2 regions of the Rhizobium sp. K33 genome follow, and region 1 is predicted to be linked to the other one. Evidence: riboswitches for the same ligand, from Rfam matches in the RefSeq annotation. Region 1 holds a riboswitch; the other holds the start of a gene.
What was found. Region 1 has a riboswitch for cobalamin ahead of bluB (5,6-dimethylbenzimidazole synthase). Riboswitches for the same ligand answer to the same signal wherever they lie in the genome.

Region 2: linked by a shared signal. The riboswitch ahead of cobU (bifunctional adenosylcobinamide kinase/adenosylcobinamide-phosphate guanylyltransferase) and the one ahead of bluB (5,6-dimethylbenzimidazole synthase) in region 1 are both predicted to bind cobalamin.

Annotation. Positions count from the first base shown of each region.
Region 1 covers NZ_CP096478.1:1,830,879-1,835,747, reverse strand. Annotated here, with positions in the region: gene M1E12_RS09130 (NAD+ synthase) at 1-1,060, shown strand, start outside; gene M1E12_RS09125 (hypothetical protein) at 1,063-1,392, shown strand; gene M1E12_RS09120 (TolB family protein) at 1,416-2,252, shown strand; cobalamin riboswitch at 2,291-2,479, shown strand; gene bluB (5,6-dimethylbenzimidazole synthase) at 2,521-3,258, shown strand; gene M1E12_RS09110 (DUF2865 domain-containing protein) at 3,215-4,216, opposite strand; gene M1E12_RS09105 (acyl-homoserine-lactone synthase) at 4,403-4,869, opposite strand, start outside.
Region 2 covers NZ_CP096478.1:1,393,228-1,398,096, forward strand. Annotated here, with positions in the region: gene M1E12_RS06960 (HAD-IA family hydrolase) at 1-443, shown strand, start outside; gene M1E12_RS06965 (ATP12 family chaperone protein) at 453-1,259, shown strand; gene M1E12_RS06970 (hypothetical protein) at 1,323-2,123, shown strand; cobalamin riboswitch at 2,190-2,562, shown strand; gene cobU (bifunctional adenosylcobinamide kinase/adenosylcobinamide-phosphate guanylyltransferase) at 2,748-3,278, shown strand; gene cobW (cobalamin biosynthesis protein CobW) at 3,282-4,358, shown strand; gene cobN (cobaltochelatase subunit CobN) at 4,362-4,869, shown strand, end outside.

The DNA.
Region 1 (4,869 bases):
CCTCATCTTCGCGAACCAGCTCGGGGGCCAGGACGAACTCGTTTTCGACGGCGCAAGCTTCGCCTTCAACGGCGACAAGTCGCTTGCCTTCCAGATGAGCCAGTTCGAGGAAACGCTTTCTGTCACGACCTGGAAGCGCACGCCGGATGGATGGCGCTGCGAGCACGGGCCGATGTCGCGGATCCCTGAGAAGGAAGAGGCCGATTACCGCGCCTGCGTCCTGGGCTTCCGCGATTACGTCAACAAGAACGGCTTCAAGAGCGTGGTGCTCGGGCTCTCCGGCGGTATCGACTCAGCGATATGCGCGGCAATCGCCGTCGATGCGCTGGGCGAAGAGCGGGTGCGCACGATCATGCTGCCCTACCGCTACACCTCACAGGAGAGCTTCGCGGACGCAGAGGCCTGTGCCAAGGCGCTCGGCTGCCATTACGACATCGTGCCGATCCAGGAGCCGGTCGAAGGCTTCCTCTCATCGCTTTCGGAAATGTTCGAGGGCACGGAGAGCGGCATCACCGAAGAGAACCTGCAGAGCCGCACACGCGGCACCATTCTCATGGCCATCTCCAACAAGTTCGGCTCCATGGTCGTGACGACCGGCAACAAGTCGGAAATGTCGGTCGGTTACGCGACGCTTTACGGCGACATGAACGGTGGCTTCAATCCGATCAAGGACCTCTACAAGATGCAGGTCTATGCGCTGTCGGCCTGGCGCAACGAAAACGTTCCACCAGGTGCGCTCGGCCCCTCGGGCGAAGTGATCCCGGCGAATATCCTCTCGAAGGCGCCCTCCGCGGAGCTTCGTCCCAACCAGACCGACCAGGATTCGCTGCCGCCTTATCCCGTGCTCGACGACATCCTCGAATGCCTCGTGGAGAAGGAAATGGGTGTCGACGAGATCGTGGCGCGTGGCCATGACATCGCGACCGTCCACCGGGTCGAGCACCTGCTTTATCTCGCCGAATACAAGCGCCGCCAGTCGGCGCCCGGCGTGAAGATCACCAAGAAGAACTTCGGGCGCGATCGTCGCTATCCGATCACGAACCGGTTCCGGGATCGCTGAAGGTGTCGACAGAGGATCGCTTCGCGCGGGCTGAGCTGCCGGATTTCACGGCGGAGGAGCGCAGCTATATCTTTGCTGTCGGAGCCCATGACAATCAGGATAGTGGGCTCTACCGGGTGCTGTCCGGTGCTGCATACTTTCTGCCCTCCATGGCAATCGGCTGCTACGGCCTGTGGGAGGAAAGCTTCAAGATGCTCGGCATCGGGTTCGTCACCCTGATCGTCAGCTTGTGCTGGGGTTTCTATACCGAATGGCGCAATGCCCATATCGAGCGGACCGGCCGGACGGTCTTCGCCAAACTGCCAGGCGATCGAAAGTCGCTCGGTCGCTGACTGATTATTCCAAGGAGATGATGATGCGCAGTTCGGTCGAGATCTACGACATGGCGACCCGTGAAGCTGAGGTGGTCTGGCAGACGGAGGACCTCGTCGAGGCGCCCAACTGGTCGCGGGACGGCGAGTTCCTGGTGATCAATGGCGACGGCCTTCTCTACGCCCTGTCGTTGGATGACGACGATCCGGAGCCGGAACTGATCGATACCGGTTTTGCCGTCCGTCTCAACAATGATCACGGCATTTCGCCCGACGGCGCCTCGATTGCCTTTTCCGACCATACGCTCTTCGGCAAGTCCTGCATCTACCTGCTCGGGGATGGCGATGAGGAGCCGCGCCAGGTGACCGAGAAGATGCCCTCCTACTGGCACGGCTGGTCGCCGGATGGAAAGCAACTTGCCTATTGCGGTGATCGCGGCGGCGTATTCGACATCTACACGATCTCGACCAAGGGTGGGCCAGAGAAGCGGTTGACCCATGGGGACGGCCACAATGACGGTCCCGATTACTCTCCCGATGGTCAGTGGATCTATTTCAACTCCAGCCGCACCGGCACGATGCAGATCTGGCGCATGCGGACCGATGGCAGTGATCTTGAGCGTCTAACCGCGGACGGCTATGGCGACTGGTTCCCCCATCCCTCGCCGGATGGAAGCAAGGTTCTCTTTCTCTCCTATGACGAAGATGTCTCCGGACATCCGCGTGACAAGCAGGTCAGGCTGCGGCTGATGGATGCCGATGGCGGCAATATCGAGACCCTGTTCGAATTCTTCGGCGGGCAGGGCAGCATAAACGTGCCGAACTGGTCGCCGGACGGATCGGCCTTCGCCTTCGTCCGCTATTTCGCCGTGACCGATTGAGGTTGTCGTTTTTGATCTGTCGCTCGTGCGCTGTCTGACGTAAAACAACCACGCCAGGTGCCTGCCGAAAGGCGGGAGAATCGGGAAGCCGGTGAGATTCCGGCACGTGCCCAACACTGTGAGGCGGATGTCATGCGCCGGGGAAACCCAGCCACTGGAGTAATCCGGGAAGGCGCGCGTTACAGGTGAAGCCCAGTCAGAAGACCGGCCTGGCGAGATAGACCGAGCCCGCGCGGACGGCGGGTGGTTGCGCATTGTGGGGATTACGATGCACGACGAACCGAACGAGTTTCTCGTCGGGGCTGCGCCTTTTGCCGAGCATGAGCGGGACGCGGTCTACAAGGCGATCCATACGCGGCGCGATGTGCGCGACCAGTTCCTGTCCGACCCTCTGCCCGATGACCTCGTCAGGCGATTGCTCGAAGCAGCCCATGCGGCGCCCTCGGTCGGTTTCATGCAACCTTGGAATTTCCTGCTGATCCGCTGCCAAGCGAAACGGCAGGCGGTTTGGGAAGCCTTCGTCCGCGCCAACGAGGAAGCTGAGGCGATGTTTCCGCCGGAGCGTCGCAGCGCTTACCGATCCCTCAAACTTGAGGGTATCCGCAAGGCGCCGCTCAATATCTGCATCACCTGCGACACCGACCGAGCCGGTCCCGTCGTGCTCGGGCGAACGCATGACGCGCGAATGGATGCGTTCTCGACCGTCTGTGCAATCCAGAACCTCTGGCTTGCCGCTCGCGCCGAAGGCGTGGGCCTCGGCTGGGTCAGCATTTTCCACGAGAACGAAGTGAAGGACATCCTCGGCATTCCGCCGCGGGTGCAGATCATCGGCTATCTCTGCATCGGCTATGTCTACGCGCTCTATTCAAAGCCCGAGCTCGAGGTGAAGGGTTGGCGGAAGCGGCTTTCACTCGACGACCTGATCTTCGAGGACCGCTGGGGCGAGACGCCTGAGGTCGCCGTTACTCCTGGAGCGGCTGGGGGCCAGGCGCCGCGGGGTTCCTGAGGTCGATCGTGCCCTTGTCGGACGGCAGGAAGGCGGGGCCAACGCGCCGGACATTGAGGCTTGCTTCGTCCAGGGGGCGCTCGGTCGCCGCAGGAGGTGCTGCTGGAACTGGCTTCGACTTCGGCGCCATATCGAGCACCGAGGACTGATAATCCGGGACAGCCGGTCTGGGTGTCATGCGCTGATAATACTGCTGCAGGTTACAGCTGCAGGCGGGATCCGCATCGGTCCGACGATTGCGGTAGAGGAAAGCGTTCGGCATGTCGCGATAGGGTTGGCCGGTGACGGCCGAAATCATGTCCACCGTCTCGCTGCGCTCGGGCGCGTGGAAGAAGAGCTCGGTCTGGGTGCCGGGGCACATCTGCTCGCACTGGGCGGCGTCGCGGGCGAAATTCATGGCCGAGGTCTGGGACGAGATCGGGAAGAAGCCACCGTCGCAGGTGCGGACACACAGCGTGCGGACATTGCCGCTTGGCAGGATGCCGAAGGATGGGCGCGGATCGGAATAGGCAGCCTCGGCGGCGCGGTCGGGCCTGTAGGGTTCCGCCAGGGTGTCGAGGTACGGGATGCGCTGCGCTTCCTCCGGCAGCGGCGCCTGATCGGGCCCGCAGCCATTGGCTTCAAGGGCCGTTACCAGTGCGGCCCTGGCATCGGCGGCGCGGCTTTCGCGGAGATCGGCAAGGCGTGCAGCCAGAATATCGCGGTTTGCCTCCATGCGTGAAATCGCGGTGGCGAGATCCCCGCAGTCATTGCCGCCGTCGGGGCGGATCTGGACGATGGAGGAGGTAAGGCAGCGAAGCCGGCGCTGGTCCTGGCGAGCCTTGCGCAGCTCCAGGTTCTGCTGGGCGATCGCGCTGGCATAACTGTTGATCTCGGGCGAAGGCCCGCCTTGCTCCACCAGAACCAGCCGATCGCGCAGTCGCTCGCAGAGCGCTGAGGCCTCAGCCGCGGTTGGCATGGCCCCGCCCATGAGGAGGATCATGGCAATGGAACTGACTATCCTGCTCGGCACATCCGGATCCCAGTTGGCATTTGCAGGGCAGATCAACGCCCTGACGTATCGCAGGATATCCGAATGTAGATCAAAACGAAATGACGGATGACGTGGCGGATGCGGCATGGGCCGCATCCGCCCGAGATGCCGTCACGCTGCGCGGGCGGTGGCGAGCGTCATCTCTTCTTCCAGCACGCTGCCGTCAATCGCGGCCACGGCCTTCATGCGATCCAGAAGCTCATGGGAGACCTCCCAGGAAACGGCGACCGCCTGGACGACGCCGATGCGTTTCGGCTCGCCGATGCGGTTGCCCGGGCAGCCCATGCGCTTGAACATCCGCTCCAGAAAGACATCGGTCACGGTCACGATATGGCTGAGGCCGGAAGCGAGGCCGAGTTCGCCGACCCCGCACATCAGTTCGGCCGCAGCGATCGTCACCTGATTGCTCGCACGGTCCTGGGAAATCTCCGGATCGATGCAGAAGCGGCTTGATTCCCAGACTGCTGCGCTGCGGATCTCCGGGCCATCCCCGAGCAGGATCGGGAAGGTGTCGTCAAGCATGTTCGGGCCGAGCGTCGGAAGAAGGCGCAGCGAGCCGCGAAGTTTTCCCTCCTCGT
Region 2 (4,869 bases), 440 kb from region 1:
ATTACAAGACGATTTTTTCGGATATCCGTCGGACCTCCGGCTTTGCCGAGACCATGTTCGATGGCATCCGCGAGGTTCTCGACGCGCTGATTGCCCGCGAGGATGTCTGGCTTGGCGCCGTCACCGGCAAGTCACGCCGCGGGCTTGAGATCATCCTTGAAGCCCATGGCCTGAAACCCCATTTCCTGTTCTGCCGGACCGCCGACGATTGCCCCTCCAAGCCGCATCCGGCCATGGTGACGGAATGCTGTGACGAGGCCGGTATTGCCACGCGCGAAACCATCGTCATCGGTGATGCGATCTATGACATGCAGATGGCGAAGGCCGCCGGTGCCACAGCGATCGGCGTGTCCTGGGGTTATGCCAAGGCGGACGATCTCTGGAAGGCAGGCGCCGATGCCGTGGTCGAACGTCCGGCGGACCTTCTGGCCTATATTCACTAGGAGCTCATGATGCGCGACGAACTCAGCCAGGACATTTTCGGGACCTTCATTCCTGAACCGAGCCATGAGGATCCAGTGCGCCGTGCGCAGATCCAGATGAAGCGTCCGCTGCCGAAGCGCTTTTACGAGGCGGTCGGCGTCGAGGCGCGCGATGATGGCTATTCGATCACGCTCGACGGCAAGCCTGTGAAGACGCCCGCCAAGAACCTGCTGACGCTGCCGACGCGCGAGGCAGCCGAGCTCGTGGTGGCCGAATGGGCCGGGCAGGGTGAGTTCATCGATCCGGCCACCATGCCGATCACGAAGCTCGCCAACACGGCGATCGATGCCGTGGCAAACAGTCTCGACGACGTCTTCGACGAGATCCTCCGTTTCGCAGGCACCGACCTGCTCTGCTACCGCGCCGACGGCCCGCGAGAGCTGATCGACCGGCAGTCGGCGCGCTGGGATGCCGTCTTGACCTGGGCCGCCACCGCCCATGGCGCGCGCTTCATTCTGGTCGAAGGCGTGATGCATCAGGAGCAGCCGAAGGAAGCTGTCGCGGCCTATGCTGCAGCCCTGCAGCGCTACCGCGACCCATTCCAGATCTCGTGCCTCAATGTCGTGACCACGCTGACAGGCTCGGCCGTGTTGGCGCTCGCCTTTGCCGAAGGTGCCTTCGATCTCGACGAAGTCTGGTCGCTGGCGCATCTCGATGAGGACTGGACGATCGAGCACTGGGGCTCCGATGCCGAGGCAGAGGCGCGTCGTGAGGCGCGCTACGGCGAATTCGCCTCTGCGGCGTCACTCTTCTCCGCGCTCCAGAGCGCGGATTAACCCTCCACTAACCATAAATGGCGAATTCTCAGGCTGGTCCAGAATCATCAGCCCGGGGTCGCCATGTCAGCTCGCAGTTTCCGCATTGCCGCCGCCATCGGCCTTGTCCTGCTGCTGGCATCCTGCTCGCTCATCTATGGGCGCAGCATCGATCGGCCCCTGGTCTACTACGTCCGCAACGTCACGGTGATGGCCGACCTGAAGGTACCGCTCGACCTCATCGAAAGCGTCGACCGACGGGTCTCGGCGGCAATCGCCGCGACACGCGCGCCGCAAGGGGCCGAACGCGTGGTCCTGCTGGTGAAGATCGATCGGTTGGGCTACGGCGAGGGCGCGCGGCGCAGTCTCGCCCAGGCGAGGTTCACCGTCACCGCGACCTCCGTCGAGACCGGCGAGCCGGTGGCGCAGGGTGTCTTCACCGTCAACAGCCCGACCAATGATCCGCGCTGGGCCCGTCAAGCTCTTGCTGAAGAAATCGCCGCCCGTATCCGTTTTGCCTTCTCGCTGACCACGCCCCGGATCAGGAAGGTCGTTGCGCCTCGCACAATCTCAACCCGGCTGAAGACCGATCCGGCACCGGTGATCGCGCCGTCCGCGACGCCCGTGAGTCCTCAGGCGACGGTCGTGGAGCCGACCGTCGTTGCGCCGCCGCCGGTTGTGGTCACGACGCCAGCCAATCCTGCACCGCCAGAGCCGGCGGAGATGGCGGCCCCTCCGGTACGCGCGGCTGCTCCTGCCCAACCCGCGCGCCGCGCGGCCGATATTGCAAAAGGCACGCCCGTCGAGCAAGGCGCCGTCGGCAAGATCCGCCTGCGACCGGACTGCGATCCGGCCGTCACCGCAAACTGCGCGGCAGCACCCTGACCAGGGTCCGGGCGCAATGACGCATCCGCGCGCCGCAGCCGTGATTGACTTGGGCCTGACCTCGGCCTAATCCTCATCGTGGATGGTTTCCGGACGGCAGAGATGTTGTGCGGAGAGCAAAAGGGAATGCGAAGGCGTGGACCCCAACCGGGCACGCGGAACGCAGCCGACCCCGCGACTGTATTGCAGCGAGGGTTCTCCATCCGCTCTGCCGTTACTAGTGGTGACAGATCGCGTGGTGTGATCGGCTTCCGAAAACGTCAGGACGGAAAAGCCACTGGGGTGGCAACACGATCAGCCGGGGCTGGACGCCTCTTTCTCTACGAATCGTCCGCTCTTTCGTGTTGCCGTCAACTCTGGGAAGGCGAGGAGAACCCGACGGTCCTTTCAAGGATCACGACCTGCGAGCCAGGAGACCTGCCATCCACGGGCATGGTGCCCACACTGGGGAGGTTTCCCCGTTGCCAGCACGGAGGTTGTCGTGGCGACGTCTTGCATCCGCGGGTCCTTGTCGACCCGACGGTGCCGATCCGTCTTCGCGGATCGTGCATCCAAATGTTGTTCGCGCGTGTTTGAAACAGGCGCTGCAGGTCACCTGCGTGCGGTCTGGGGTTATGGCGCGCCATGACCGCTTCCCATTCCCGATCCATCCTGGTTCTCGGTGGTGCTCGCTCGGGCAAGTCGCGCTTTGCCGAGGGATTGGCGCGCGACACTGGCCTCGACAGGTTTTACCTGGCGACGGGCCGCGCTTGGGACGACGAGATGCGGGTCCGCATCGAAACCCACAAGGCCGACCGAGCCAATGACGGCTGGACGACCCATGAGGAGCCGCTCGATCTCGCCGGCGCGCTGAAGGCGCTGGACCAGCCCGGCCGCGTCATCCTCGTCGACTGCCTGACGCTTTGGGTCACCAATCTGATGATGGAAGAGGGCCGTGCCGTCGACGCCGACGGCGCCGCACTCGCCGCTAGTCTGGGGGAACTCCAGGCCACCGTCATCTTCGTTTCCAATGAGGTCGGCCTCGGCATCGTGCCCGAGAACAAGATGGCCCGCGCCTTCCGCGACCATGCCGGCCGTCTCCACCAAGCCATCGCCGCCGAAGCGGCAGTCGTCTATTTCGTTGCGGCCGGATTGCCGCTGAAAATGAAGGGTTGAACCATGTTGCAGCAAAAGATCCCTGCCACCGTCATCACCGGCTTCCTCGGTGCCGGCAAGACCACCATCATCCGCAACATGCTGACCAATGCCGGCGGCAAGAAGATCGCGCTGATCATCAACGAATTCGGCGATCTCGGCGTCGATGGCGACGTGCTGAAGGGCTGCGGCGCAGAGAACTGCACCGAGGACGACATCATCGAACTCACCAATGGCTGCATCTGCTGCACGGTGGCCGACGACTTTGTGCCGACGATGCAGAAGCTGCTCGACCGCGACGTGAAGCCTGATCACATCGTCATCGAAACCTCGGGTCTCGCCTTGCCGCAGCCGCTGGTCGCCGCCTTCAACTGGCCTGATATCCGCACCCGCGTGACGGTCGATGGCGTCGTCACCGTCGTCGATAGCGCGGCCGTCGCTGCCGGTCGCTTCGCCGACGACCACGACGCGGTCGCCGCCCAGCGCGCCGAAGACGACAATCTCGACCACGAAAGCCCGATCGAAGAACTGTTCGAGGATCAGCTGACCTGCGCCGACCTCATCGTCTTGAACAAGACCGACCTGCTTGACGCTGCTGGCATCGCCGCGGTGCGCGCCGAAGTCACCGGCCGCACCAGCCGTAAGCCCTCGATGATCGAGGCGAAGAACGGCGAAGTGCCCTCGCTCGTGCTGCTCGGCATCGGCGCCAGCACCGAAGACGACATCGAAAACCGCAAGTCGCATCACGAGCTGGAGCACGAAGCGCTGCATGCCTCGGGCGAGGATCACGACCACCATCACGATCACGACGAGTTCGAAAGCTTCGTTTTGAAGCTCGGCGCGATCAAGGATCCCGCGGACTTCATCGACCGCCTGAAGCCGGTCATCGAAAAGCACGACATCCTTCGCCTGAAGGGTTTCATCGACGTGCCGGGCAAGCCGATGCGCCTTGTCATCCAGGCCGTCGGCACCCGCATCGACACCTATTTCGACCGTCCCTGGACATCGGGCGAGAAGCGCGAAACGCGGCTTGTGGTGATCGGCCTGCATGAATGGGATTTCGGCACCGTGATCGAGGACGTCCAGGCGGCGGCTGGCTGATCCATGCATCTGCTCCTCGCCCAGAAGGGATCGATCAGCGACGGCGACGAAGCGATCGATCTTGGCCAGACGCCGGGGGACGTGCTGTTTCTCTCGGCGGCGGACACGGAGCTTGCGGCAATCGCCGCAGCCGTTGAGGCGAGGGGCAAGCAAGCGCTGCGCTGGCGGCTGGCCAGCCTGATGACGCTGAAGCACCCGATGTCGGTCGATACCTATATCGAGCGCACGGCGCGCCATGCGCGGCTGATCGTGATCAGGGCGCTGGGCGGGGCGAGCTACTTTCACTATGCGATGGAGGCGTTGCACGCTACTGCGCGCCGCAGCGGTGCTGCCATCGTCGTGCTACCCGGCGACGACAAGCCGGATGAGGGGCTTTCGCCTTTCCAGGCCTGTGCGGATAACGACCGCCAGGCGCTCTGGACCTACCTCACCGAAGGCGGGGCCGGAAATGCCGAGGCCTTCGTCGCCTATGCCGAGGCGATGCTGCGCGGGGACGAACGTCCGGACCCGG